Regions from separate parts of the Dorea sp. Marseille-P4042 genome, predicted to be linked through region 3. Evidence: predicted binding sites of a transcription regulator. Region 3 holds the regulator's gene; each other region holds the start of a gene.

Region 1 (10,544 bases), on a different contig from region 3:
TTTCGGTAATGCCATTGAATATCTCGGTCGTTATACTCATCGGATTGCCATTACGAATACACGCATTCAATCTGTAACAGAAACGCAAGTTTCTTTTTCGGCTCGTGATTACAAATCCGGCGAGGCCAAAACGGTTATACTTGAAAATAAGGAATTCATCCGTCGCTTCCTTATGCATGTGTTACCATCAGGTTTTCAGAAAATCCGCTACTATGGTTTTCTGAATAACCGTACCAAAACGAAGAATCTGAAAATCATCTTCAAACTGCAGGGGTATCAGAAATTCAAACAGCGTTATGCCGGACTTTCGATTGCAGAACTTCTGAAAGAAGTCTGGAACTATGATATCCATGTTTGCCCGGCTTGTGGCTGCAGTAGTATGACACACCTTGGAAAGTCGTATGCTTATCGTAGTTAACCTTGTTTTTGTTCCATATGTTTCATCAGGCCTCCCTATGGAAGGTCTTGTCGGCATGCCTTGAAACAAAAAGTGTTTATTTAACACACTTGTTTTCAATTACAAAACACTTGTTTTCATTGCTTTTTGAGAAGATTTGAAAGATACAATTCCCATATACTTCTCAGAAAAACGTCCGCGAATTGGTACAATTATGAAGAATCACATTTAGAGCAGTTCCACATTTTTGAAAACTGCTCTTTTTATGTCTGCTAAAAATGTGATACTTCGCTTAAGAATTATAACACAGATTCCGTGTTCTAAACAAGACGGAACCTGTGCCTAAAATATCAGATTCAGTATTTCACCCCTCCATGAAATACCAAGTCCACTGTTTATTTCTGTTTATAATTCTGATAGCCTTTCGCCTCACGCGGATGCTCGCTCCAGAGTTTATCCGCACACTCTGACCAACACTTCGCGTAAGTATGACATTTGCCACACAGATGCTCCACTGTTTCCGGTGACTGAAGATCTGTGGATTTGGCACCTGTCTCATGTACCATCTGCTGCAGCAATTCCGGATTTTCCAGCATCGGACATGGTTTTAAATGATTACAGTTAAATGGCTGATGATCCCGATATGCCATAAAAAGCGGCTGTCTGAGCGCATCTAATAAAGATACTTCTTTTATATTGGCTCCAGAATAATGGATAAATACACACGGTTCCACATCTCCGTTCGGATTAATGTGGCAATAATTTCTTCCCCCTGCAATACAACCGCCTACAAATTCACCATCATTCTGGAAGTCCATAGCAAAAATAGGTTTTCCACCGTTCGTGGAACGAATCTTACGAACTCTGTGATACATATATTCTCTCTGCTCTTTTGTCGGTAAAAGTTCCACTGCCGCATCATTTCCTACCGGCATATAATGGAAATACCATGTAAATCTACATCCTTTTTCAATGATCATATCCAGGAACTCATCGGACGTAACTGTCTCAATGTTCTTACTTGTATAACAGATAGATGTTCCAAAAATCTGACCGGAAGCCTTCAGCAGATCCATAGCATGCAATACTTTTTCATACACACCTGCGCCTCTTCTGAGATCATTAACTTTCTCAAATCCTTCCAGACTGATAGAAAGAGACAGATTGCCGACTTCTTTCATCTGCTCGCAAAATGCTTCATCAACCAGTGTTCCATTCGTAAATGCATGGAATGCGCAATCATTATGTTTCTTACACAACTTTATAATGTCATCTTTTCTGACAAGCGGTTCTCCGCCAGTATACATATAGAAGTAAATTCCAAGCTCTTTTCCCTGTGTAATAACACTGTCCAGGTCATTGTATGTAAGATTCAGCCGATTTCCATATTCTGCCGCCCAGCAGCCGGTACAATGCAGATTACAGGCACTGGTCGGATCCATAAGAATCAGCCACGGGATATTACAGTCATATTTCTTACGCATTTCACGGATTGTCTTTGTTCCGTAAAATGCTGCCTCATATCCCAGATTCAATGCAGTCTGACGAATGACATATGGATCCAATTCATCAATCATGTGGTTGACATATTTTACCCATTTATTATCTGGATCTTGAATCATCTTACGTGTAGCCTCATAACTTTCTTTTTGGAAATTGTCTCCCATATATTTTTCTGTCAGATCTACCAGTTCCAAAAGACCTTTTTCACGATCTTTCTTCACATGTTTTAACACTGCATCAATCGCGGTTCCATACGCTGCTCTGGCAGCCTTATGTGTCAATGTACCCATATCACATTTCCTCCTCGTATATCTTATTTTTTCAATATTTGAGCTGATTATCAACATTGCACATCAATACATGCAATATTGAATCACTACATCTACTCCTGCAATCAGGAACAATGCGCCACCTGCAAGATATGCCTGACTATTATGCACTGTACCAAGCCTATATCCTACATATACACCACCAATTACACTCAGTACCGTAATTGGGAAAATCGTCAGTGACTGGTGTATCATTTGCGCTTCCAGAAACCCCATTCCAATTCCCGCAAGAAATGCATCTACACTTGTAATAAGTGCCAGAAATGTCGTTTTCTTCCAGTCAATTTCATCATTGCGCTGTTCAAGAATGTTTCGCTTCTTAAGTCCCTTCCAGATCATATATATGCCTAATCCTATAAATATCAGAACTGTCACTGCCTCCCAGTGATCTGCAATTCGTGAACTTGAATTTGAAGAATCCCAGAATATTGGCAACAGAGTAAGCAGATTTCCTACAATCAGACACCCCCATTGAACACCTCCGAAAAGCAGGCATAAACCAAATAGATTTTTCTTATTGATCTTTGAAAATCCAGTCCCCATATAAGCCATCGCTACAAATACATCTAAAGACAATCCTGCTGAGATTATTACAATCTCAAGAACAGACATAACCATCACCTGCCTTGTACTCTTAATTATGTTGTGATGAACAAAACCTTTCACTTCTCATGCATTTGCTCACAAATAAGTAAAAAAGTTTTGTTCCGTCCCTTGACATCATTGTATTAAAACATGAAAAAGAAAGGAATGTACAAAAGGTGGGAAACGTTATCCAAATGCTACATTTATAAAAATATGTCATATACATTCTCACTCTCTGATAGAAAATGTTCTTCATCTGCCATAGGATTCACAATATAGAAAAGAACACCTTCCAAAAAATCTGCATTTTTCAGAAAGTGTTCTTCTTAATTCAAGAATGCCTCGGCATTCTTGCTGCGAGGTGCGCGTCATGCAATTGCATGACATACTTCTATATTCTTTTTTTCTTAGTGATGGAACAGACGAATACCTGTGAATGACATCACCATGTTATATTTGTTACATGTATCGATAACATGGTCATCTCTTACAGAACCACCAGGCTGTGCAATATATGTAACACCACTCTTATGTGCTCTTTCAATGTTGTCTCCAAATGGGAAGAAGGCGTCAGATCCAAGAGCGACACCTGTCAGTTTGTCCAGCCATTCTCTCTTGGCCTCTCTTGTAAATACTTCCGGCTTTTCTTTGAAAATATTTGGCCATGCGTCATCTGAAAGCACATCCATATAATCCTCACCGATATAAAGATCAATTGCATTGTCTCTGTCAGCACGACGGATATGATCTACAAATGGAAGATTCATAACCTGTGGAGATTGTCTTAACCACCAGTTATCTGCTTTCTGTCCTGCAAGTCTTGTACAATGAATCCTGGACTGCTGTCCGGCACCAATTCCGATTGCCTGTCCATCTTTTACGAAGCATACAGAATTGGACTGTGTATATTTCAAAGTAATCATGGAAATTGCAAGATCAATTTTAGCCTGATCTGTCAGTTCTTTATTCTCTGTAACAATGTTGGAGAAAAAGTCATTGTCGATCTTTAATTCATTTCTTCCCTGCTCAAATGTAATTCCAAATACTTCTTTATGTTCAATCGGGTCTGGTACATAATCCGGATCGATCTGAATAACATTGTAATTACCTTTTTTCTTCTCCTTCAGAATCTCAAGCGCTTCCGGCTCATATCCAGGAGCGATCACGCCGTCAGATACTTCTCTCTTGATAAGTTTTGCTGTATCGACGTCACAGACATCAGAAAGTGAAATAAAATCACCAAAAGATGACATACGGTCTGCACCTCTTGCTCTTGCGTAAGCGCTTGCAAGCGGTGACAGTTCACCAAGATCATCTACCCAGTAAATCTTAGCCAATGTCTCATCAAGCGGAAGTCCCACTGCAGCTCCTGCAGGTGATACATGCTTAAATGATGTTGCAGCCGGAAGTCCTGTAGCTTTCTTAAGCTCACTGACTAACTGCCATCCGTTAAATGCATCCAGAAAATTGATATATCCCGGTCTGCCGTTCAATACCTGAATCGGAAGATCCTTTCCATTCTTCATATAAATCTTGGATGGTTTCTGATTCGGGTTACATCCATACTTTAATTCCAGTTCTTTCATGATATTCCTCCTACTGATTCTTATTTATGATCTTTGTCTCATAAGTTCCGGTTGCAATATCAATATAACGCACAAAAAGTGAAACTTTATTATCTGCATTCAGACTGTTCCATACAAGATCTGTAAATGCTTCCATATCATCCGGAATGCTGACAAGCTTAGGCTCCCCTTCAAAACTTGGAAGTGGATTACCATCACACTTGTATGTATGGATAAAATGTCCCTCTCCTGCTGCTGGATTCTCATATGCAAAGGTATAGCGGTGTGAACTCTCCGGATTACCATTGTTGCTCTTTAAAATAGACATTGCATAGTTGTATGTTCCATTCTCAATATGCATGATTCCGGAAATACGAGGAGTATAATTCGGTCCGTCCGGCTCAAATGTACGACTTCTCAGTGACTGTTCAAAAGTGAGCTGCTTGTCCATGCCTTCATAAATCGTGTCTGTCTGGTCGCCATTCGTCACAATGGTCTTATTACCAAGCACACGCACCGGTGCATAAATGATCAGACTTGGATCTGTAAGCTTTGACGGATCAAATGCCTGTGTACGGATTCCTTCTCCGTCTTCTACGAACACGCGGTTTCTGCTGTTCTCACTTCTTCCCATAATAAAATATGCGGTCACAGCCTTCGTACCGTCCGCACTTCTACCAATAATAATTCCACGTCCCGGGTAGGAATTACTCTGTAATTCTTTTTCAAGATTCAACATTTCCATGAATATTCTCCTCCACAAGTATTCTAGTAACTGATCAAATCACATAATTGATTATATCATCATATGATTACCGATTACTACGCGCTATGCGCTCTCACAACTATTATATAAAAAATAATGATGTTTTTCCAGTCTTATTTGTGGTATATTATAAATAACTATTTAACCATTTTCATACATGGTTTTATATCAGCTGGGGGATTGCCTCCGGCAGGATTGCAGAGGTGCGCAGTTGAAGTGTGTCATGCAATTGCATGACACGCACCTCGCAGCAAGAATGCCGAGGCATTCTTGAATTATCTGAATACGGAGGAAGAAACAATGAAAAAAAAGCATTTATGCCTTGTGTTAACGCTTATCTTTGCGTTATTACTTGGCGGATGTGCCAGCGGTGAGACCGCAGACAAGTATGTAGGAGATTTGATCACTTCTATAAAAAAAGAGGATCCGTCTTCTCTATCTTCTTTTCTGGAACAGGGAATTTCAGATGAGAACGAAACATATGTACTTCAGTTTCCGGACGAGCTAAAAGATTCTTATCTTAAGTTCCTTCAGGCATCATTTAATGCCGTAGAATTTGAGATAAATGGTGCTAAAAAAATTGACGATGAACGTTATTCCGTGCAGCTTACTTTTACTCCACTGGATATTGAAGCAACGACGAAAAACACTTGCGAAAAATATAGTCCGGCCATCTCTTCTACAGATTTGAATGCCGAGATGACAAAGCTTCTCGAAAAAGCAACGGAAGCTGTAAAAAGCTCTCCTTCTTACGAGAACTCCACTCAGCTTACACTGGAGGTTAAGAAGTCAAAAGACGGTTACAGCCTAGACGACGAGCAGTTACAGAAATTATTCTCTGCTACTATGGATAACATTATGGCACCATATGATAGTGTATGCGAGATACTGGACGCTCAGGATTACCTCACATCCTGTCTGAATGCACTGTTTAAAAATGATGTGGCTGAATATGCAAAACATACTGGCGAAGACGAGTCTTCTGTCCAGTCTCAATTAGAAAGTTCTATGTACGCACCACCGGAAGAGCTCAGTGCCTCATACACAGAGCGTTACAGCGCCGCGCTGAAAGCAATCTGTAATAACTGTCAGTATTCTGTTGGAACACCAAAGAAACAGGACGGATTATTCAATTACATGATTGATGTAACCGTAACTCCGAATACAAGCTTCCAAAGTGCTATGAATGAACTCGAAACTGGAACTTACTATTCTGAGGAAGAAGTAGATCGTGCTCTTGTAGAATTGATGGAAAAATACGCTGCTGCACCAACTTATGGTGCACAGACAACGGTTACCGTTTCTCTGAACTTCAAAACACTGTCAGCGGCCGGTGCCGAAGATTCTGAGATCACTTCATTAATTGATACCATACTTCCAGTAGCATAGAGCATTCAGAATAAAACTGTATAAAAGAACCTGCCCCAAAATTGTGAGGCAGGTTCTTTTATACTTATATCACTATGAATCCAATATTGAATCTATTTTGTCAGAAGCATCATAATATCATTGCTTCTCTGAACAAATGCTGTCATCTCTTCTGGATTTAATGGCTTATGTGCCAGCATAGCCAGATCATACAACTGCTTGCAGATCAGAGATGTATTTTCTCCATCTTCATGTTTCTGTACATACTGTACCAGTGGATGATTTGCGTTCAGGATCAGGGTATTCTCTCCACCCATATCCATTCCCATGGAATCCATTCCATACATCTTCATCATCTCCTGCATACGGCGGCTCTGCTCTGATAATGTCATAATAGAAGCTACATTGCTGTCTTTCAGTTTCTCAACTTTCACATCCAGCTTGTCATTACCAAGCTCTTTGCGGAATGTTGCAGTCAGACTATCTACAGTCTTCTGGAATGCTTCCTTTTCGTCTTCAGCAACTTCCTCTTTTGCATTATCTGTAACATCTGCATCAATTCTCTGGAACTGAACATTCTGATAGCGCTGCTCAAGCTGTGTAATGAACGGAGAATCAATGTTGTGTTTCAGTACAACTGCATCCTGTCCCTGTGCACGGAACATATTGATATACTGACTCTGCTGAATCTCATCTGTTACATAATAGATAGTTGTCTTCTTCTCTTCTGCATTTTCCTCGGCATTGTCTGGTGCCGCATTTTTATCAAGTTCTTTCAGCTCTCCACCATTTGCTTCTACGCAGTCTTTCAGTGTCAGATATTTTCCGTCGATATCCTTAAAGAGAACTGCATCTTTCATCTTGTCACAGAACTTCTCATCTTTCAGACAGCCAAATTTTATAAATGGACTGATGCTGTCCCAGTATTTCTCATAATCTTCACGTTTTGTCTTGCACATACCTGCAAGCTTGTCTGCAACTTTCTTGGAAATGTACTCAGCAATCTTGCCTACAAATCCATCATTCTGAAGAGCGCTACGTGATACATTCAGTGGAAGATCCGGGCAATCAATAACTCCCTTTAATACCATCAGGAATTCCGGAATGACTTCCTTAATATTATCTGCAATAAATACCTGGTTATTATACAGCTTGATCGTTCCTTCAATAGAATCATATTCTGTATTAATTCTCGGGAAGTACAGGATACCTTTTAGGTTGAACGGATAATCCATGTTCAGATGAATCCAGAACAACGGCTCTTTATAATCCAGAAATACTTTGCGGTAAAACTCTTTGTAGTCCTCATCACTGCACTCATTCGGATGTTTTGTCCAGAGCGGATGAATATCACTTAAGGATTCCGGACGCTTTTTAATCTTTACTTTATCTTTTGCAGGTGATACTTCTACAACTTCTTTTTCACCATTTTCATTCTCTTTTTCTTCGGTCTTGGCATCTTCATGAATGTGCTCAACAACCTCATCGTCCTCTTTCAGGTCTGCCTCGTCAATTGTCTCATACTCAGGCTCTGCATTTGCCTTTGATAAGAAAATCTCTACCGGCATAAAGGAACAATACTTCTGGATAACTTCTCTTACACGATACTCGTTCGCAAACTCCAGACAATCATCGTTCAGATACAATGTAATCTCAGATCCTACAGTCTGCTTGTCTCCTTCTGTCATCTCGTATTCCGTTCCACCATTACTTACCCAGCGTACCGGTGTTGCTCCGTCTTTGTAAGACAATGTGTCAATATGAACTTCATCTGCAACCATGAATGCAGAATAGAATCCCAGTCCGAAATGACCGATCATATCGTCTTCTGTTGTCTTGTCTTTATATTTTTCAAGGAACTCTGTAGCTCCTGAAAATGCAATCTGAGTAATATATTCTTCAACTTCCTCTGCTGTCATACCAAGACCATTATCAATGAACTTCAAAGTCTTCTCTTCCGGATTCACTTCTACATGAATTGATGCCTTATAATCATCCGGTAACTGGTATTCACCCATTACATCCAGTTTTTTCAATTTTGTAATGGCATCACAGCCATTGGAAATCATCTCTCTGACAAAAATGTCATGGTCAGAATATACCCATTTTTTAATAATTGGGAAAATGTTTTCACTGCTGATTGAAAGACTACCTTTTTTTACTTCCATTCTAATCACTCCTGTTTCTGATATTTTAAGCTGATTTAATCATTTGTGTTTTTGATGCCAGGGATAAAATCGAAACCTACATGAACTTACTCATAAATAAGCAAATACAAAATCTTGAAATCTCCCCGATTAAATCTATGATAATCCCTTGCTTTTTAAAAGTCAATAGAAAATCAGCACTCTTTTTCATCGAGTGCTAACAATTCTATGAATTTTATTAAGAAATAATAAACTTCCTTACGTTCATAGTTTGTTCATGTTTATTTTAAAATTCTTTCATCTCTTTAACATTGTTTCTCCACAACTCTTACATATAATAAAATCATCAACAACAGAAGTTCAGTAATACATTTTGAATAAACTTTTTCATAATACGTGCCGGGTGCCGCTTAGCGGTTACCCGGCATCCTCCCTTTTATGAACCTTTATATATTATTCTTCGTCTGCCTGTTCCTCTTTCGCACTGTCTTTTTTGCGTCTACACAATACCACACCAGTCATTATTAATAGTATTGTTATTATACTTCCAATCACAATCCATTTCAACATGGCAAAATGACGGTTTTCTTTTTCTCCTTGCCGATTTTTCTGCTCCTTTTCTGTCTTTCCAGATAATATTTTTTGAATTGGCGCTGCCGCCTTTTCCAATATCGTCTTCTCTGGAACGATTTCAAATGATATATTTTCTTCTGCTTCATTCCCTGCCAGATCCGCTGCTGTCACGCTTACTTCATATTCGCCTGGATTTGTAATCTGAAATGTATACTTCCCGTCTTCTTTTTTTAATGTCTGCCTTTTTCCATTAATCAACACTTCTTCTATCCAATCTTCTTTTTTTCTGGAATCTACTTGAAAGTTCAGGAGCCCTTCATACTGTACCCCTTCCTCTACCTGATAAAACTGAATCTTCGGAGGTGTGTGATCTATTACGAATTCCGCTCTTGCCACCGCTTCATTTCCTGCGGCATCTATGGCATTTACCTGTAGTGTATGACGCCCCTCCGTATCAATCTCTGTCCCAATCGGATATAACCTTCCGTCCATCTGGATCTGATGGACAAATGTCGTAAAGTCCTTGATAAATACATCCACCGGATAATCCCATGAAAACTTTTTCAGATACTTCCCCTGCAGTTCGTCCACCATCTTTATCACTGGATTCTTAGTATCAATCATAAATTGCAGGAAATGTTCTGACTTCTGTTTTGCCTTATCCACAGCCTGTACACTGGTTTTATAGATTCCATCTTCCTGAAATGTCTTTACAAGACTTGCGGATCCGTTCTTTAAACTCCACTTTTCTTCCGAATCTATGACCTCCGTTTTTTTCTCTCCTTCCGGTTTTTCATAATCAATCACTGCCCGACAGCTTTCTAATTTATTTTCATCAGTTGCCTGGTATTCTATCGTCACGGGCTGACTGGTAATCAGATAATCGGCTGCCCCTGTTAAGCTTACTGTCGGTGCCAGACTGTCAATGAATAACTTCTGCGTTTTCTCCGTTTTATTACCTGCCTGATCTGTGACAGTCACTGTTACCGGCACACCTTCTCCACTTTTTGAAGTCTGTGTGATCAAAAACTCTGACTGATTCTCCTTTGATTTTCCAATAATTTTATTTCCAACATAACATGTAACCGTATCAACCTGGCTTCCCCATGCACCATCTTCTGATACCACACGAATCCACGCTTCCTTCTGATACCAGGTAGAAAATCCTTCCGGCGCCTCCAAGGTCACTGTCGGACTTTGTGTATCTATCCGTATTTCTATTGTCTCATCATATTCCGGAATCACATTGCCTTCTTCATCTTCCATAAAGACATGTAAAATATTTTTTCCTTCCTCAAATACTTCCCCCTC
Region 2 (10,544 bases), on a different contig from region 3:
TACGAGCCGGAGATTATGCTCAATCAGGATATGCTTGGCATTTAAGTCGCCCTCGATATATTTTTGCAGGTAATACTGTTCTTCGGAAGCAGTCAGGGGAAGGGGAAAAGATTTCAAGAAATGCACCTCGAGACAGATTTGATATAGTTTATGATGGAAAATGAAAATTTGTGCTTTTCCCATGTGGAAAAGTGTGCTATACTGATGCTACTTCAGACAGGAAATTCTTCCGTCTGCAGGAGATCTGTTGTATCGGGCGGTATCCGCCGGAGAATCCAACGATTTTGATTGAGATTGATTGTTATTAATTGTTACCTGATTATCGAAAAAATCTATGAGTGACTGAACATGAAAATGTGAATAAAAAGTATAGTTCAGTTAGAAATGAGGTGTATGAATGGCATTTAGTTCAATTGCGTCTGCCTGTGTTCAGGGACTTCACATTGAAGTAATCCATGCAGAATCAGATGTCAGTAATGGTCTTCCGATGTTCCATATGGTGGGCTATCTTTCGTCGGAAGTGAAGGAGGCTGCTGAGCGGGTGCGGACTGCGATCCGTAACAGTGGATTTTCGCTTCCACCTAAGAAAATCGTAGTAAATCTGTCGCCGGCAACGGTGAAAAAGAAAGGAGCATCTTATGATCTTCCAATCGCATTATCTGTATTAGAAGCTGTTGGCAATATTCCGGCAAAAGTGCTGGAGAGAGTTCTTGTAGCCGGGGAACTTAGTCTGGACGGGAAAGTACGTGAAGTAGAGGGAGTTCTGCCAATCGTTCTGGAGGCAAAAATGCAGGGATTTCACACATGTATTTTGCCCGAAAAAAATGTAAGTGAAGGGCGTCTTGTTCCGGGAATTCGAATTATAGGTGCCGGGACATTGGAACAATTGTGCCGGGACTTAAATAAGAAGGAAGGGTTAGGGGGAAAAATATCAGAGACGAAAGCAATCACTGAGTTTAAACAGATATGGGAACCGGAGATGCTATATGATGTGGATTACAGTGATATCTGTGGACAGGATATGGTGAAGCGGGCGGTTGAAGTTGCAGTAGCGGGTGGTCATAATCTGTTGCTTGTAGGTCCGCCGGGAAGCGGAAAATCCATGGTGGCAAAACGAATCCCGACCATTTTACCGCCGATGCAGTTGGAAGAGAGTATGGAGGTGACAAAGATTTACAGCGTGGCAGGGATGGTAGACCGGGAACATCCGTTGATTACAAAACGTCCATTTCGAAGTGTACATCATACGGTAACGAGAGCAGCACTTATTGGTGGTGGTGTGATACCGAATCCGGGGGAAATCAGTCTTGCACATGGAGGTGTTTTATTTCTAGATGAACTGGCGGAATTCCATAAGCCAGTGCTGGAAGTTTTAAGACAACCTCTGGAGGAACATAAAATCCGGATTTCCAGAAACAGTGGATGTTATGAGTATCCGGCTGATTTTATGTTGATTGCGGCAATGAATCCGTGTCCTTGTGGAAATTATCCGGATTTGAACAAATGTAATTGTACAAAAACGCAAATTCAAAATTATCTGGGTCATGTAAGCCAGCCTTTTTTAGATCGTATGGATTTATGTGTAGAGGCTTCAAGGGTAGAATACGGGGAATTACACAAGACTGGAAAAGAGGAAACATCAGAAGAAATACGTAACCGTGTCTGCACGGCGAGAAAAATCCAGGAGCAGCGTTATGAGGGGACCGATATCCGGACAAACTCCGGAATCGGAGTACGGCAGATGGAAGAATTTTGCCAAATTGGAGAAAAAGAAGAAAAACTGATGCGATGTGCATTTTCAACGATGAATCTGACTGCCCGGACTTATCATAAAGTATTGAAAGTCGCCAGAACGATCGCTGATCTGGACGGGGAAGAACAGATTGGATGCAGCCATCTGAAAGAGGCGCTTGGATACCGTATGCTGGATAAAAAATACTGGGGGAGGTAATGTGGGTGATTTATGAATACTGGTTTGCCAGGATGAAAAATATCTCTGATAATAAGAAGAAAAAACTAAGAGAGGCATATGGCTCTGCAAAAGAGATATATTATATAGAAGAAACTCAACTCAGATTACAGGATTTCCTGACAAAAAAGGATATAGAACAGCTGAAAATGGCGAGAAAGCAGAAAGATTTAGAAGAAAAATATTATAATATGGAAGAAAAAGGAATTGATTTTGTACCGTATTTTCAAAAAACATATCCGAAACGGTTGTCGGAGCTTGACGCTGCACCGTATGCGCTTTATGTAAAAGGGAAACTGCCGGAAGAAGACCGGCCTTCGGTAGCGATTATCGGAGCAAGAAGATGTAGTAATTACGGGGAAGGGCAGGCGCTGGAATATGGGAAATGTCTGGCATCAGCCGGGGTACAGATTATCAGTGGTCTTGCACTTGGTATTGACGGGGCCGGACAACGGGGGGCACTAAATGGAGGCGGAACAACTTATGGCGTGTTAGGCTGCGGAGTGGACATTTGTTATCCGAGAGAAAATATCGGTCTTTATATGGATATTCAGAGAGAAGGAGGGATAATTTCGGAGCAAATACCAGGAGAACCACCTATGTCATATCATTTTCCACTGAGAAATCGTATCATCAGTGGATTGGCAGATGTAGTGCTTGTGATGGAAGCGAAAGAAAAAAGCGGATCTTTGATTACCACAGATATGGCACTGGAACAGGGGAGGGACGTATATGCTCTTCCAGGGCCTGTCACAAGTACTCTCAGTCAGGGGTGCCACAGGCTGATCAGACAAGGTGCGGGCATATTGATCTCGCCGGAAGAATTCCTGAAAGAACTGCAGATTGAGGTTTCCGAAAACTCTACAGAATTATTAAAAAATGAAAAAATGCTTGAAACAACAGAAAAAGTGGTGTATAGTTGTCTCGATTTGTTCCCCAGAAATGTAAGTGAGATTCAGATGAAGACCGGGCTTGATGCACGGATTCTTATGGAGACACTTATGACGCTGGAGATGGAAGGATATATAAAAGAAACGGCAAAGAATTATTATGTCAGAATGTCAGATGTAATCAGAATGTCAGATGTAAGATGAAACATTTGCATTTGAACGAAAATAGTGTACGGGAATTTGCCCGATACAGATAACATGGAGGTTAGATACAGATATGGCACGATATCTCGTGATAGTGGAGTCACCGGCAAAGGTGAAAACAATCAAAAAGTTTCTGGGAAGTAATTATGTGGTGGCTGCGTCAAATGGACATGTCAGAGATCTTCCGAAAAGTCAGCTTGGTGTAGATGTGAAGAATGACTACGAACCGAAGTATATTACGATACGTGGAAAAGGTGAGATCCTTGCAAATCTCAGAAAAGAAGTGAAAAAAGCAGATAAAGTTTATCTCGCAACTGACCCGGACCGCGAAGGAGAGGCAATTTCCTGGCATCTGAGTAAAGCATTGAAACTGGAGGATAAGAAAGTTTATCGTATTAGCTTCAATGAGATCACCAAGAATGCGGTGAAGGCATCTCTTAAGACCCCGCGGGATATCGATATGGATCTGGTGGATGCACAGCAGGCGAGACGTGTGCTGGACCGTGTGGTTGGATACCGCATCAGTCCACTCCTCTGGGCCAAAGTAAAGAGAGGTTTAAGTGCCGGTCGTGTGCAGTCTGTAGCGCTTCGCATTATAGCAGATCGTGAGGCGGAAATCGATGCATTTATTCCAGAGGAATACTGGACTCTGGATGCAGAGCTGAACGTAAAAGGTGAGAGAAAGCCTCTGATCGCGAAGTTCTACGGAACAGAGAAAGAGAAGATGACGATTGAGTCGAAAGAACACTTGAATAAGATTTTAAAGGAGCTTGATGGTGCGGACTATGAAGTGAGTGAGATCAAAAAAGGAGAGCGTACAAAAAAGGCACCGGTCCCATTTACGACAAGTACACTGCAGCAGGAAGCTTCCAAAGCTTTGAATTTTGCAACCTCCAAGACGATGCGTATTGCGCAGCAGCTTTATGAAGGAGTTGATGTCAAGGGAAGTGGAACCGTGGGTATTATCACATATCTTCGTACGGATTCTACCCGTATTTCCGAAGAGGCAGATGCGAATGTAAGAAGCTATATTGGAGAGCAGTATGGCAGCCAGTATGTGGCAGCAGAAGGCGCCGGGAAAAGTGGCAGTCAGAAGATTCAGGATGCTCATGAGGCAATTCGTCCGACGGATGTTACCCGCACTCCGGCTATGTTGAAGGATTCCTTGTCCCGTGACCAGTTCCGCTTGTATCAGCTGATCTGGAAACGTTTTGTTGCAAGCCGTATGATGCCTGCAGTTTATGAGACCACTTCTGTAAAAATCGCAGCAGGAAAATATCGTTTCAATGTTGCAACATCAAAGATTGCATTTGAAGGATTCCGTCTGATCTATACGGAGGCGGGAGAAGAAAAAGACGAGAAGGGTGTGCTTTTAAAGGGACTGGATGAGAACAGTGAACTTTCTCTGAAACAGTTTGACAGTAAGCAGCATTTTACACAGCCGCCGGCACACTACACAGAGGCGTCTCTTGTAAAGACTTTGGAGGAGCTGGGAATCGGACGCCCAAGTACTTATGCACCGACAATTACATTGATTATAAATAGAAGATACGTTGCGAAGGAAAATAAAAACCTTTATATGACAGAACTTGGAGAAGTTGTTAATAATATAATGATGCATTCATTTCCAAGTATTGTGGATGTCAGTTTTACGGCAAATATGGAAAGTCTTCTGGACGGTGTTGCGGAAGGAAAAGTCAGATGGAAGACGATTATTGAAAATTTCTATCCGGATTTGGACGCAGCCGTGAAAAAAGCGGAAGAAGAACTGGAAGAGGTAAAAATCGAGGACGAAGTAACGGATGTAATCTGTGAAGAATGTGGCAGAAACATGGTTATCAAATACGGTCCGCATGGAAAATTTCTGGCATGTCCGGGATTCCCGGAATGTCGGAATACAAAGCCGTATCTGGAAAAGATTGGTGTAAAATGTCCGATGTGCGGAAAAGATGTAGTAATTCGCAAAACGAAGAAGGGAAGACGCTATTACGGTTGTGAAAATAATCCGGAATGTGAGTTCATGTCCTGGCAAAAACCGTCTGAAAAGAAGTGTCCTCAGTGTGGAAAATATATGGTAGAAAAAGGAAATAAACTTCTTTGCAGCAATGAACAATGTGGTTACACTGAAAGTATAAAAAAAGAGAAAGAAAATTAAGGAAATTTATTGAATAAGCGTGAATTGTATGATAATATACACTCATAGATGGAGGAATTGCATATGGGCGTACAATTATTAGATAAAACTAGAAAAATCAACAAATTACTACACAACAATAATTCAAGCAAGGTTGTATTTAATGACATTTGTGATGTCTTGACTGAGATACTGGAGTCAAATGTTCTGGTAGTCAGTAAAAAAGGGAAGGTGCTTGGAAAAAGTCGGTGCCTGAATGTACAGCCGATTGGAGAACTGATTGCCTGTGAGGTTGGCGAGCATATTGATGGTATGTTGAACGAGAGATTGCTTAGTATCTTATCAACAAAGGAGAATGTAAATCTTCAGACACTGGGATTTTCTGCTGAGGCAAGCGGAGGATATCAGGCAATCATCACACCAATCAATATTGCAGGAGAGCGTCTCGGAACATTGTTCATTTACAAAGTAGATAAACCATATGAGATTGATGATATCATTCTCAGCGAGTATGGAACAACAGTTGTAGGACTGGAGATGCTCCGTTCTGTTAACGAAGAAAGTGCAGAGGAGACAAGAAAAGAACACATTGTACAGTCTGCGATCAGTACATTATCTTATTCAGAACTTGAAGCGATCATTCATATTTTTGATGAGCTGGATGGCTCAGAGGGAATTCTGGTTGCAAGTAAGATTGCAGACAGAGTTGGAATCACCCGTTCTGTAATTGTAAATGCTCTGCGCAAGTTTGAAAGTGCAGGCGTGATTGAATCTCGTTCATCAGGAATGAAAGGAACTTATATCAAAGTTGTAAATGATTATGTATTTACAGAACTGGAGCACATCAAGGAAGAAAAGAACAGAGGTTAAACTTTGAAAAATCGGAGAATGGACAACATGTATGAAGAGTGTCCGGCGCTGCTTCAGATGACGCGGACGTTTTTGGAAGATGGAGAAAAAGATGAAATCATTCATCATTGTAAAGTAATCCGGTATGATTCGGAAGAAGATAACATATACTTCATTGCAGGAAAATCAGATATCACAAGTTTTTTGCTGGATGGAGTATATAGATGTACGATCAATAGTGAAAAAAAAGAAATCTGGTGCCAGGGCGTCATACGTGAAAGATACTGTAATAAAGTCGGAAAAGTCTTAGTATTTCGTGTACAAAACGGCTTTTATGAAAAAAATATAAACAAGATAAAATAAATAAAAGAGTGTTGACAAAAGAGAAAGAGAGTGCTATTTTATACCTAGAGTTTTTAATAGCACTCTATTTTTATGAGTGCTAACAACATAAAAGAGATGTTAAAGCAAGGAGGAATAAATATGAAATTAGTACCATTAGGAGACAGAGTCGTATTGAAACAGATCGTGGCTGAGGAGACTACAAAGTCAGGAATCGTATTACCTGGACAGTCTAAAGAAAAACCACAGCAGGCAGAAGTTGTGGCAGTCGGACCAGGCGGAACTGTTGATGGAAAAGAAGTGAAGATGAACGTAACAGTAGGACAGCAGGTTATCTATTCTAAATATGCAGGAACATCTGTTGAGATTGAAGACGAAGAATATATTGTTGTGAAACAGGATGATATTTTAGCAATCATCGAATAAGGAATGTTTGTTAATTTAAAATATTTTGTGTGAAATCAGTAAAGTCTAATTTAGGAGGCAGTTTAATCATGGCAAAGGAAATTAAATACGGAGCAGAAGCAAGAGCAGCCCTGGAAGCAGGAGTAAATCAGTTAGCAGATACAGTAAGAGTGACACTTGGACCAAAAGGACGTAACGTAGTACTTGATAAATCATTTGGTGCACCACTGATTACAAATGATGGTGTTACAATCGCAAAAGAAATCGAGTTAGAAGATCCATTTGAGAATATGGGAGCTCAGATCATCAAAGAAGTTGCATCTAAAACAAATGATGTAGCAGGAGATGGTACAACAACAGCTACTGTACTTGCACAGGCTATGGTACATGAAGGAATGAAGAACCTGGCAGCAGGTGCTAACCCAATCATTCTCCGTAAAGGAATGCAGAAAGCTACAGATGCAGCCGTTGAGGCAATTAAGAATATGTCCAGCAAAGTTAACGGTAAAGACCAGATTGCTAAGGTTGCAGCTATTTCAGCAGCAAGCGAGGAAGTAGGTCAGATGGTAGCAGATGCTATGGAGAAGGTTTCTAACGATGGTGTTATTACAATCGAAGAATCTAAGACAATGAAAACAGAGCTTGACCTTGTAGAAGGAATGCAGTTCGATCGTGGATACATTTCTGCATATATGGCAACAGATATGGATAAGATGGAAGCTAATCTGGAGGATCCATATATTCTGATCACAGATAAGAAAATCAGCAACATTCAGGAAATCCTTCCAGTACTTGAGCAGATCGTTCAGTCAGGATCCAGACTCCTGATCATTGCAGAGGATGTTGAGGGTGAAGCTCTTACAACCCTGATTGTAAATAAACTGCGTGGAACATTCAATGTTGTTGCTGTAAAAGCACCTGGATATGGTGACAGAAGAAAAGAGATGCTCAAAGACATCGCTATTCTGACAGGCGGACAGGTAATTTCCGAGGAGCTTGGATTAGAGCTGAAAGATACTACTATGGATCAGCTTGGACGTGCAAAATCAGTCAAAGTACAGAAAGAGAATACGGTTATCGTAGACGGCTGTGGAGACAAAGATTCCATCCAGGCAAGAGTTGCTCAGATCAAAGCTCAGATTGAGGATACGACATCTGAATTCGATAAAGAAAAACTTCAGGAGAGACTTGCAAAACTGGCAGGCGGAGTTGCAGTAATCCGTGTCGGAGCAGCAACAGAAGTTGAGATGAAAGAAGCAAAACTTCGTATGGAAGATGCTCTGGCAGCAACAAGAGCAGCAGTAGAAGAAGGAATTATCTCCGGTGGCGGTTCTGCATATATCCATGCAGCAAAAGAAGTAGCAAAATATGCTGCAACACTGGAAGGTGATGAAAAGACAGGAGCTAATGTAGTCCTCAAAGCACTGGAGGCTCCATTATTCCACATTGCTGCAAATGCAGGACTGGAAGGCTCTGTTATTATCAATAAAGTATCTGAGTCTGAACCGGGCGTAGGATTTAACGCATTGACAGAAGAGTATGTAGATATGGTAGAGGCAGGAATCCTTGATCCGGCTAAAGTAACAAGAAGTGCACTTCAGAACGCAACAAGTGTAGCATCTACGCTTCTGACAACAGAGTCTTGTGTAGCGAACATCAAAGAAGATACTCCGGCAATGCCAGCAGGCGGCGGAGCAGGCATGGGAATGATGTAAGAATAGTGTATTAGCAATTCTAATAATCATAGATTAGTATTATGAAAACTCCCCCTTTAGGGAGTTTTCTTTTTAACACAATTTGTGGTAAAATAGAGAAAATGGTTGACAAATGCCGACTGTTTTTTGTATCATAGCTTTTAAATATTACAAAGGAAAGTGAGGATAATAATCATGGGAAAGATTATTGGAGAAGGTATTACATTTGATGACGTACTTTTAGTACCAGCTTATTCAGAAGTAATTCCGAATCAGGTTGATCTGTCAACATATCTGACAAAGAAGATCCACCTTAACATACCGATGATGAGTGCAGGTATGGATACGGTTACAGAGCATCGTATGGCAATTGCTATGGCTCGTCAGGGAGGAATCGGTATCATTCATAAGAATATGTCTATTGAGGCTCAGGCTGAAGAGGTAGACAGAGTAAAGCGTTCTGAGAATGGTGTTATTACAGATCCATTTTATCTTTCACCGGATCATACACTGGCAGATGCTAATGAATTAATGGCTAAATTCCGCATTTCAGGTGTGCCGATCACAGAGAACGGAAAGCTGGTCGGTATTATCACGAACCGCGATCTGAAATTTGAGGAAGATTTCTCAAAGAAGATCAAAGAGTCTATGACTTCTGAGGGGCTCATCACAGCACCGGAAGGAATTACACTGGAGGAAGCAAAACGGATCCTTGCAAAAGCAAGAAAAGAGAAACTTCCAATTGTAGATAAGGATTTTCACTTAAAAGGACTTATTACAATTAAAGATATTGAAAAACAGATCAAATACCCTCTTGCAGCAAAGGATTCACAGGGACGTCTTCTTTGTGGTGCTGCTATTGGTATTACAGCAAACTGTATTGAGAGAGCTCAGGAGCTTGTCAATGCAAAGGTTGATGTTGTTGTTCTTGATTCTGCACACGGACATTCAGCAAATGTTATCCGCACAGTGGATATGATCAAGTCTAAATTCCCGGATCTTCAGGTTATTGCTGGTAACGTTGCAACAGGAGCTGCTACAGAGGATCTGATCAAAGCAGGAGCTGATGCAGTTAAGGTTGGTATCGGACCTGGATCCATCTGTACAACACGTATCATCGCAGGTATCGGTGTGCCTCAGATTTCAGCAGTTATGGATTGCTATGAAGCAGCAGATAAATATGGAATTCCGATTATTGCTGATGGAGGAATCAAGTACTCAGGAGATATGACAAAGGCAATTGCAGCCGGAGCAAATGTATGTATGATGGGAAGTATCTTTGCAGGTTGTGACGAGAGCCCTGGAACATTTGAGTTATATCAGGGAAGAAAATACAAGGTTTACCGTGGTATGGGATCTATCTCCGCTATGGAGAACGGAAGTAAAGACCGTTACTTCCAGACAGATGCCAAGAAACTGGTACCGGAAGGTGTCGAAGGACGTGTCGCTTACAAGGGAAGCGTAGAAGATACTGTATTCCAGTTAATGGGAGGCCTTCGTTCCGGTATGGGTTACTGTGGAGCACCGACAATCGAAGATCTGAAGGAAAAAGGAAGATTTGTCAAGATTTCTTCTGCATCATTAAAAGAGAGTCACCCACATGACATCCACATCACAAAAGAAGCTCCGAACTACAGCGTAGACGAGTAAGATCAGTAATTCATTGGTGAGCTGCTTTTGCATTAAAAGATAGAATTGTGGCTGAGTGAACAGCAGATAATAAAATTCATAAATTAATAAGAATTCATTCATAAAATGTTTCGCTGGAATATGTAGAATATATATCAGATGAGTGATGACTTCACCTCTATAGGTGACGGACAGCAAGCATGCCTGGGGCATTCTTGGATCAGAAAAAGGCGGGGCAAAGAACGTGCAGATGAAGAGGAACAGAAAAAGAAGAACTCTAAGCACGACAAAGAAGAAAAGAAAGACCCAGCGGAATATCCGGCTGGGTTTTCTTATTCTTGGAATTGTGCTAGTGGTCATGCTGATTATAAAAATAAATAATCCGGGATTTTTTTCCAATAAGTATTATGAGTTGGATACGAAAGCAG
Region 3 (10,544 bases):
TATTGCCAGAAGGATCATGATCTGTGCATCGGAAGATGTTGGAAATGCAGATCCGATGGCGCTACAAGTGGCTGTGTCAGCAGCCCAGGCAGTAGAGCGGATCGGAATGCCGGAATCGCAGATCATTTTATCTCAGGCAGTGACATATGTGGCAACAGCACCAAAGAGTAATGCGGCAGTCAAAGCAATCAGTGCCGCTATGGAAAACGTAAGAAATTATAAAACTACGGTGCCGGCGCATTTGCAGGATGCTCATTATAAGGGTTCACAAAAACTTGGACATGGTGTGGGTTACAAGTATGCACATGATTATCCGAACCACTATGTGGAACAGCAATACATGCCTTCCGAAATCCAAAAAGCAAAGTTTTATGAGCCGAGTGACAATGGACATGAAAAAGAAATAAAAGAATGGATGGAGTTTTTAAAGAAGAATTCATAGAAAAGCTTGAATTTTTTATAGAGAAAACGTATAATCGAAGCAGAATCTGTACTGTCGTCAGAAATGTGGCGCCAGAGTGTATGTTATTATCAGGAGGAAAAATAAAATGAAGGTATACGATTCAGTAAACAAAACAGAAGTAGAAGTAGACGGAACACAGGGTCTTGTTGACATCATGGTATCCGGACGTCAGGTAGATGTTTATCTTAAAGGAGAGAAATCTGATGCAGATGGATATCTGACATGGGATGTTGAGCACTGGTCAAGCATTGACAAGCAGAGATTTATCCGCTGCTATTCTTACAAAGGAAGGGTTCTGAGCGAGTCTACAGGACACAACATCTACGATTTACAGAACGACTTCAAGCCAGAAGAGGCAGAGAAGATCGAGTTAAGCTAATATAAAAAATCAAAGTAGCTGAAAACAAAAGAATTTAAATCTGTAATAAAGAAACTGACAGATGCAATTTTTCCCAATTGCATCTGTCAGTTTCTTTCGTATAATGGAAAGATTATTTTTTTTCATATTTATTTCACAAAAAAAGTAAGAAATGTTGTTGACAAAAGTCAAATCGAGTGATACATTAATAGTCGAAAGGTGTTAGCACTCCAATATAATGAGTGCTAACAAATCCGAAAGAAGGAGGCATATGATGATTCAGGAACAGGAACTGAGCGAACGAAAATTAAAGATCCTTCAGGCAATCATTAAGAATTATCTGGAGACAGGCGAGCCGGTGGGTTCCAGAACAATTTCCAAGTACACGGATCTGAACTTAAGTTCAGCAACCATTCGTAATGAGATGGCGGATCTGGAAGAACTTGGATATATTTTACAGCCTCATACGTCTGCCGGACGTATTCCTTCGGATAAAGGCTACAGACTCTATGTAGATATGCTGATGGAGCAGAAAGAACAGGAACTAAGTGAGATGCAGGAACAGATGCTTGAGAAAGCAGATAAGATGGATCAGCTTTTGAAACAGGCAGCAAAAGTTCTGGCGAACAGTACAAACTATGCGACACTGGTTTCTTCACCGATGAACAATCGCAACCGGATTAAGTTCATACAGCTTACGATGGTTGATGAGGAACAGATGATTGCAGTGATCGTGCTTGATGGAAATGTGATCAAGAATAAGATCATACATGTAGATGAGCCAATCAACAATGAGAACTTGTTAAAACTCAACATGCTTCTGAACACAACACTTAATGGCATGTCTATAGAAGAGATTAATCTTGGACTGATCGCGAGACTGAAAGAAGGAGCCGGAATCCACAGCGAGGTTGTGGGGAATGTATTGGATGCAGTCGCAGATGTTATTCAGGTCGATGAAGACATGCAGATCTACACAAGCGGTGCAACAAATATTTTTAAATATCCGGAACTTAGTGATAAGCAGAGTGCGCAGGAAATTATCAGTGCATTCGAAGAAAAGCAGCAGCTTACAGATCTCGTTACGCAGACCTTATCCAATGAAGAGAACACAGGCATTCAGGTATATATCGGAGATGAGGCTCCGGTGAAGACTATGAAAGATTGCAGTGTTGTCACCGCCACTTATGAATTAGGGGACGGTGTAAAGGGAACGATAGGTATTATCGGACCGAAAAGAATGGATTATGAGAATGTGTTAAAGTCAATGAAGCGTCTCCAGAGTGAACTGGATCAGATGTTTCATAAAGAGGAATAGAAAGGTGGAATTGATCCTTGGAAGATAAAGAAAAGAAAAGTCAGGAAGATATGGTAAAAGAAGCCGTAGAAGAGGCAAAGAAAGAAGCAGAAGCTTCAAAAGATGAAGCAGAAGAAGCCAAGACAGAAGAAGTTTCTGAAGAACAGGAAGCAGGGACAGAGGATCAGACAGAAGAAAAAGCTTCAAAAAAATTCTTCGGCAAGAAGGATAAGAAAGACAAAAAGGACGAGAAGATTGAAGAACTGACAGACAGACTTACTCGTCAGATGGCAGAGTTTGATAACTTCCGCAAACGTACAGAAAAGGAAAAATCCCAGATGTACGAAGTAGGAGCGAAAGATATCATAGAGAAGATTCTCCCGGTGGTAGATAACTTCGAAAGAGGATTAGATGCAGTTCCGGAAGAGAAAAAAGAAGACCCGTTCATTCAGGGAATGGAAAAGGTCTACAAACAATTTATGACAGTTCTGGAGAGCGTTGAGGTTAAGCCGATAGAGGCACTTGGCAATCAGTTCGATCCGAATTTCCATAATGCAGTGATGCATGTGGAAGATGAAAACTTCGGAGAGAATGAAGTCGCAGAAGAGTTCCAGAAAGGTTATATGTATCGTGACTCAGTAGTGAGACACAGTATGGTAAAGGTAGCAAATTAAGGAGGAATAGATTATGGGCAAAATTATTGGTATTGACTTAGGAACAACAAACAGCTGTGTAGCCGTTATGGAAGGTGGACAGCCAACAGTTATCGCAAATACAGAAGGAGCAAGAACAACACCATCAGTTGTAGCATTTACAAAGACAGGTGAGCGTCTTGTTGGTGAGCCTGCAAAACGTCAGGCAGTTACAAATGCAGAGAGAACAATCTCTTCTATTAAGAGAGAGATGGGATCTGATTACAGAGTAACAATCGATGATAAGAAATATTCTCCACAGGAGATTTCAGCTATGATCCTTCAGAAATTGAAAGCAGATGCAGAAGGATACTTAGGAGAGAAAGTAACAGAGGCTGTTATCACAGTACCTGCTTACTTCAACGATGCTCAGCGTCAGGCAACAAAAGATGCTGGTAAGATTGCAGGACTTGATGTAAAACGTATCATCAATGAGCCTACAGCAGCAGCACTTGCTTATGGACTTGACAATGAGAATGAGCAGAAGATCATGGTATATGACCTTGGTGGTGGTACATTTGATGTATCTGTTATTGAGATTGGTGATGGAGTTATCGAAGTATTATCAACAGCAGGTAACAACAGACTTGGTGGAGATGATTTCGATCAGAAGATTACAGACTACATGATTGCTGAGTTCAAGAAACAGGAAGGCGTTGACTTATCTACAGATAAGATGGCACTTCAGAGATTAAAAGAAGCTGCAGAGAAAGCGAAAAAAGAGCTGTCTTCCGCAACAACAACAAACATCAACCTTCCGTTCATCACAGCAACTGCTGAAGGACCGAAGCATTTTGATATGAATCTTACAAGAGCTAAATTCGATGAACTGACACATGATCTTGTTATGAAGACATCTGAGCCGGTACAGAGAGCTCTGTCTGATGCAGGAATTACAGCATCTGAACTTGGTCAGGTACTTCTTGTTGGCGGATCAACACGTATCCCTGCTGTACAGGAAGAGGTAAAACGTCTGACAGGTAAAGAGCCAAGCAAATCTCTGAACCCAGATGAATGTGTAGCACTTGGAGCATCTGTTCAGGGTGGTAAACTTGCCGGAGATACAGGCGCTGGAGATATCCTTCTTCTTGATGTAACACCATTGTCACTGTCTATCGAGACTATGGGTGGAGTTGCTACAAGACTGATCGAGAGAAATACAACAATTCCTACAAAGAAGAGCCAGATTTTCTCAACAGCAGCAGATAACCAGACAGCTGTTGACATCAATGTTGTACAGGGTGAGAGACAGTTCGCAAAAGACAACAAGTCTCTCGGAAGATTCCAGCTTGATGGAATCGCACCAGCTCCAAGAGGAGTACCGCAGATTGAGGTTACATTCGATATCGATGCCAATGGTATCGTAAATGTATCTGCAAAAGACCTTGGAACAGGTAAAGAGCAGCACATCACAATCACAGCAGGATCTAACATGTCTGATGATGAGATTGATAAGGCTGTAAAAGAGGCTGCAGCATTTGAGGCTCAAGATAAGAAACGTAAAGAGGGAATCGATACAAAGAATGAGGCAGACGCTTTAGTGTTCCAGACAGAGAAAGCTATCCAGGAAGTTGGAGATAAACTGGATGCTAACGATAAAGCTGGTGTAGAGGCTGACTGCAAAGCACTGAAAGAGATTCTTGAAAAAGTAAATATGGACGATATTACAGACGCTCAGATTGCTGAGATTAAAGCTGGTAAAGAGAAGCTTTCTGAAAGTGCTCAGAAACTGTTCACAAAGATGTATGAGCAGGCAGGAGCAGCTGCACAGGGAGCACAGGGAGCAGGTGCTCAGGCAGGACCAGAGGCAGGACCGGCACCGGATGGATTCCAGGGAGACGATGTAGTAGACGGAGATTATAAAGAAGTCTAAAGCATAAAAAGGCGGAATAATACCGCATCGAATGCGAAGGCTGTTCCGCGGAATGTGACTGAATTTTAAGGAGGTCAGGTTTCGCGGAACTTCCTTTTGTTAAGGAGAGAAAGTAATGGCAGAAGCAAAGAGAGATTACTATGAGGTTCTCGGCGTCAGTAAGGATGTCGATGAAGCGACTTTGAAAAAGGCATATCGTAAAGTTGCCAAAAAGTATCATCCGGATATGAATCCGGGAGATGCAGAGGCGGAGAGGAAGTTTAAAGAAGCTTCGGAAGCATATGCTATACTTAGCGACCCTGAAAAGAGACGTCAGTATGATCAGTTTGGTCATGCAGCATTTGAAGGAGGAGCAGGAGGAGCCGGCGGATATGGCGGCTTTGATTTTAATGGAGCTGATTTCAGTGACATATTTGGTGATATCTTTGGGGACATATTTGGTGGTGGAAGAAGCAGAAACCGCAGCCAGGGACCGATGAAGGGTGCAAGCATCCATAAGGCAGTAAGAATTTCATTTGAAGAAGCAGTATTTGGATGTGAGAAGAAGATTGATGTAATTTTAAAGGATCCGTGCCCAAAATGTAATGGAACAGGTGCAAAACCAGGAACGACTCCGGAGACATGCTCAAAGTGCGGCGGAAAAGGTCAGGTTGTATACAGCCAGCAGTCACTGTTTGGTATGGTACAGAATGTACAGACTTGTCCGGATTGTCACGGAACTGGTAAGATTATTCGTGAGAAATGTCCGGATTGTGCCGGTACAGGATATATTTCCAGTAAGAAGAAGATTTCTGTCAAGATTCCGGCAGGAATTGATGACGGACAGAGTGTAAGAATTCGTGATAAAGGTGAACCGGGAGTGAATGGCGGACCAAGAGGAGATCTTCTTGTGCAGGTCACAGTATCCAGACACCCAATTTTTCAGCGTCAGGATGTACACATTTTCTCAACGGTTCCGATTTCCTTTGCACAGGCAGCACTTGGTGCAGATATCCGCATCAAGACAGTAGATGGAGAAGTTATCTACAATGTGAAACCAGGTACTAAGACAGATACGAAAGTACGCTTGAAAGGAAAGGGTGTTCCATCACTTCGTAATCCGCAGGTTCGCGGTGATCACTATGTAACACTGGTGATCCAGACACCGGAGAAGTTGAGCCATGAGGCAAAAGAAGCACTTCGTAAGTTCGATGAACTGGCGGGAAATACACTAAATCAGGCAGGAAAAAATGACGGTGAGAAAGAAAAGCCGGAAAAGAAGAAAAAAGGATTTATGGATAAAGTAAAAGAAGCCTTTGATGATTAAGTTCATCAGGGGCTTCTTCCCGTTGTGCCAGAAAAATGAATCACCTGTTATGCGGTGGACATGACTTGAGTTAGAAAAAAATAGAATATTTTAGATGAAATGAAGAAGAGTACGATATTGATTTATGAAAAGCCGTAATAATCTGTGAAAAATGCAGGAATCGAGCCGTCAATATTAACAAAAAAACGGTATGAATTTGTAAAATAAACACAATTGACATACTAGCATGTAAGCTGTAAGATTGAATCAAGAAAACAAAAACCAAACAAAAGAGGAGGAAGCAAAATGAAAAAATTAATTGCAGCAATGTTATGTGCAGTCATGACTTTTGGGTTATGTGCATGTAGTTCCGGATCATCTGGCAGTTCAGGTTCTGGAAGTAAAAAAGAGGGATACAAAATTGGATTCACAGATAACTACAACGGAAATAGTTATCACCAGTCCATGGAAAAGTATATGACAGAGACAGCAGATAAGCTGAAGGATGAAGGTCATATCAGTGAACTTACAATTGTTGAAGCTAATCAGGATGCTGCAACACAGATTTCACAAATTCAGGATTTTGTAATGCAAGGATATGATTTGATCGTTGTTGATCCATGTTCAACGAGTTCCTTGAACAGTGCAGTTCAGGAAGCCTGTGATGCAGGAATTCCAGTACTTGTTATCAATGATGGTCCAATCGATTTTGAAGATGATAATTTATATCAGCTTAACTTTAATTTCGTTGATCTTGCAGAGACATTGACAAAAACTGTTTGTGAGAAAATTGGTGGTAAGGGAAATATTATCGAACTTCGTGGTACGGCAGGAACAACATGTGATACAGATATGCATCAGGGCGTTTTAAATGCTTTGAAAGATTATCCAGATGTAAAAGTTGTTTCAGAGATTTATACAGATTGGACAGGATCTAAAGCGCAGAGTGAACTGAACAGTGTACTTCCGACACTTGATAAGGTGGATGGTCTTGTGACTCAGGGAGGAGATGCTTATGCAGCAGTTCAGGCATTTATTTCAGCAGGATATACAGAACTTCCGGTAATTGCAGGAGATAACAGAGGTTCTTTCTTAAAATGGTGGATGAATGAAGCACCAGAAGGTTACGAAACTATTTCAGGAGCATGTAATCCATGGGACGGCGCTATTGCAATGTATATTGCAGTTGATATTCTGAACGGTGAAAAGGTTGAGAATAATATGAATTGTCCATTTGGATACGTTGAAGCAGATGACTTATCTGAATATTCTGACATAGCAGAAGATGATGTTGCAGCAACAACATATGAGTGGAATAAAATTAAGTCTGATATTGAAAGCGGCAAATAAGAAGTGAAATAAAGGTTGGGGGAATGGATGCCGTATAGGCACATTTCCCCTTTTTTGAAAGGACGAGATGTAATGAATGCTGTAGAAATAATGCAACAATTATTGGCTAATGCTGAGTTTATTGACATGACAAGGATTATGGAGGAAGGAATGCCATATTGGCCGACACAACCAGCATTTGAAGCAGAAACAATTGAATCTCAAGAATTGGGAAATGAGTCTTATTTTCGAAAGATTGTAATGTGTGAACATACAGGAACACACATTGATGCCGGATGTCATTTTGTTCCGGGAAAACAGAGTGTTGATGAAATACCAGTAACACAGATAATTGGACGTGCTTTGAATATTGATGCAACTGATACACCGGCTTGTGGAGTTGCAGATGTAAATGTTATTAAAAGATTTGAAAAACAATTCGGATCTGTTCAGAATGGGGATATTGTTTTTTTTAGATTTGGATGGGATGAAAAATACGGTTCAGATAACTACATGCAGGATTGGCCGGGACTTTCGTTGGATGCTGGAAAGTATCTTTTTCAAAAAGGCGTAAAAGCAGTTGGATGTGATTGCATGGCATTGGATGCATTTGGAAGTGATAATCCTAATCATCCGTATTTGCTAGGTAATGACGTAAATATATTAGAAAATGTTGACAAATTGGGAATATTACCGCCGATATTTTCAATAATTGGTTTGCCGTGCAAATTTAAAAACGGTTCGGGTTCACCGATTAGATTAATTGCGGTTATAGATAAAGAAATGTAAGAAGAAAGGGAGTGAATGCAAGTGCAGCATAAAAAAGGACAAAATCCGTATTTTAAACTTAAAGATATTGCAAAAACATTTGGAATTACCAAAGCATTAAGTGGTGTTACACTGGACATTTATGCAGGTGAGGTCATAGGTCTTGTGGGGCCAAATGGTGCGGGAAAATCAACTCTTATGAAAATTTTGACCGGTATTCTTCCGCAGACAGATGGAACAATCGAGATCGAAGGCAGAACAGAAGAACATTATAATACAAAACTTGCAAAAAAATATGGTGTTGCCTGTGCATATCAGGATTTATCTCTTTGTACAAATTTAAGTGTGTATGAAAATTTTGCACTGTTAAATGTAAGTCATAAAATTGTAGATAAACCAGGGTGGAGAACACAGGCAAAGAAAAATGCGAAAGAACTTTTGGAAAAATATTTTCCGGGGAATGGAATTGATGTTACAAAACCAGTTTCAAAGTTGAGTCTGGCAGATCAACAAGTAGTTGAAATTTGTAAGACATTGATGACGGACAATTTGAAAATTTTGATTCTAGATGAACCTACGAGTGCGTTGTCAACCGACAAAGCAGGACAATTACATAAAGTTGTAGAAGAATTAAGTCAGAAAGGTGTTGCTGTAATCTACATTTCACATAAATTAGATGAAATAGGAATCGTATCTGATCGTATCGTGATTTTGAGAAATGGACAAAATGTTGGAGAATTTTCTTCAAAAGAAGTTACACAAGACGATCTTATAGGACTTATGGGCGGTGAGAAGAAAGAAAAAAAAGAACATACCACTAAAGAAAATATAATTGGAGAAAATCTTGTTGAAATCAAAGGACTTACAACTAATATTTTAAATAACATTGATATTCACATCAAAAAAGGTGAAATTGTTGGTATTTCTGGATTAGCAGGTTCAGGTCAACAAGAACTGTTGCAGGCAATTTACAGTGCAAAAAGCCATATCGGAACAGCTGGAAAAAATGGTGTTCAAATCAATAGCACAATCGCATATGTGTCCGGAGACAGAACAAAGGAAGGAGTATTTCCATTATGGGATATTCGAAATAATATATTGATTGCAAATCTGGATAGAGTAAAAGGTAAAATTCTTCTAAATAAAAAAGAATGTGACGACAGTGCTAATTACTGGTATGACAAACTGAAATTCCGTGCAGAGGGTATAGAAAGTAATATTATGTCTCTTTCAGGTGGTAATCAACAGAAAGCGTTGATTGCCAGAGGAATTGCATCGGAAGCAGATATTATTATTTTGAATGATCCGACAGCAGGTGTAGATATTGGAACAAAACAAGATATTTATGCACTTCTTGATGAAGTAAAACGCATGGGAAAAGCAGTTATCTTATATTCTACAGAAGATGCGGAAATTGAAATTTGTGATCGAGCATATATTATTCATGAAGGCGCAATTACAGAGGAACTCAAGGGAGAAGACATTACAGTATCAAACATTGTAAAGGCTTCATTTAAAAAAGTTGAAAAGCGCGAGAAAACTGAGAAAAAGAATTCTCTAATAGGACGTCTTTTGACTTCTCGAATTGCACTTCCATTGCTGACTATGTTGCTTATATTTGCAGCTAACGTAGCAAATAACCCTAATATGATGTCATATATGGGATTGCGAATGAAGTTGAATTCTACTTTGCCGTTAATTTTTGCATCACTTGGACAGATGTTCATTATTTTGTCAGGTGATTGTGATATGGGTAATGGGTACTCGATTGCACTTGTAAATGTAATTGTTGGAGTGCTTCTTACAGGAAATCCATTAGTTGGTATTGTTGGCTTGCTTATTTTCATAGCAGCTTACATGGGAATGGCAGCATTGATTCATTTGAGAAATATCCCTGCAATTGTAGTTACGCTTGGAGCTCAGTTTGTATGGTATGGCATTGCGTTAATTATATGTCCGACACCTGGTGGAAAATGTCCTGAGCTTATTAGCAATATTCTGAGAATTCAGACTCCGGTTGTTCCACTGCCGATTATTATTGCAGTTCTTGCTGGACTATTATGCTGGTTCATATTGTACAGAAGCAGATATGGAATGGTAATGCGCGGAATTGGTAATAATCCTAATTCAGTGGAAAGATCAGGATGGAATTATCTGACGGCGAAAATGACAAATTATGGAATGGCAGGTTTAATGGTAGTTCTGTCAGGTATGACATTCACAGCTTCCTGTAATGGTGCAGATGCAAATAGTTCTGTGAATTATTGTATGCTTTCTATTGCAACGGTTATCCTTGGAGGATGCGAGATGGCTGGTGGAATTGTTGAACCAGCAGGTGTTGTTATTGCTGCGATTGCTATGAACCTGATTAATTCATTACTTACCGCAATGAAAGTAAATTCTAATTATCAGACAGCGATCATTGGATTGATATTGATTGCAGTGCTTGCATTTAAATTTGTAATTCACAGAAAGGAGG

What was found. The regulator HrcA, encoded in region 3, represses chaperone genes, less so after heat shock. The targets are predictions, from matches to a motif close to TGTTAGCACTCNNNNNNNNNGAGTGCTAACA.
Region 1: htpG (molecular chaperone HtpG) is a predicted target of HrcA. The motif match lies at 8,853-8,883, and genes of this name have one in related genera.
Region 2: C7E02_RS06630 (co-chaperone GroES) is a predicted target of HrcA. The motif match lies at 6,464-6,494, and genes of this name have one in related genera.

What each region holds. Positions count from the first base shown of each region.
Region 1 is NZ_OLMI01000003.1:23,511-34,054, forward strand. Features, by position in the region: gene C7E02_RS13535 (IS91 family transposase) at 1-418, shown strand, start outside; gene C7E02_RS13540 (radical SAM protein) at 793-2,190, opposite strand; gene C7E02_RS13545 (manganese efflux pump MntP) at 2,254-2,847, opposite strand; gene C7E02_RS13555 (phosphoribosylaminoimidazolecarboxamide formyltransferase) at 3,222-4,400, opposite strand; gene C7E02_RS13560 (IMP cyclohydrolase) at 4,411-5,124, opposite strand; gene C7E02_RS13565 (hypothetical protein) at 5,446-6,534, shown strand; gene htpG (molecular chaperone HtpG) at 6,627-8,681, opposite strand; gene C7E02_RS13575 (Ig-like domain repeat protein) at 9,114-10,544, opposite strand, start outside.
Region 2 is NZ_OLMI01000002.1:248,855-259,398, reverse strand. Features, by position in the region: gene sigK (RNA polymerase sporulation sigma factor SigK) at 1-117, opposite strand, end outside; gene C7E02_RS06655 (YifB family Mg chelatase-like AAA ATPase) at 398-1,951, shown strand; gene dprA (DNA-processing protein DprA) at 1,951-3,063, shown strand; gene topA (type I DNA topoisomerase) at 3,137-5,218, shown strand; gene codY (GTP-sensing pleiotropic transcriptional regulator CodY) at 5,282-6,067, shown strand; gene C7E02_RS06635 (hypothetical protein) at 6,071-6,409, shown strand; gene C7E02_RS06630 (co-chaperone GroES) at 6,530-6,814, shown strand; gene groL (chaperonin GroEL) at 6,883-8,508, shown strand; gene guaB (IMP dehydrogenase) at 8,683-10,137, shown strand; gene C7E02_RS19670 (hypothetical protein) at 10,276-10,497, shown strand; gene C7E02_RS06615 (peptidoglycan recognition protein family protein) at 10,433-10,544, shown strand, end outside.
Region 3 is NZ_OLMI01000001.1:32,372-42,915, forward strand. Features, by position in the region: gene C7E02_RS00155 (replication-associated recombination protein A) at 1-442, shown strand, start outside; gene C7E02_RS00160 (hypothetical protein) at 549-842, shown strand; gene hrcA (heat-inducible transcriptional repressor HrcA) at 1,096-2,139, shown strand; gene grpE (nucleotide exchange factor GrpE) at 2,190-2,792, shown strand; gene dnaK (molecular chaperone DnaK) at 2,806-4,683, shown strand; gene dnaJ (molecular chaperone DnaJ) at 4,799-5,989, shown strand; gene C7E02_RS00185 (substrate-binding domain-containing protein) at 6,275-7,318, shown strand; gene C7E02_RS00190 (cyclase family protein) at 7,391-8,086, shown strand; gene C7E02_RS00195 (ATP-binding cassette domain-containing protein) at 8,102-10,544, shown strand, end outside.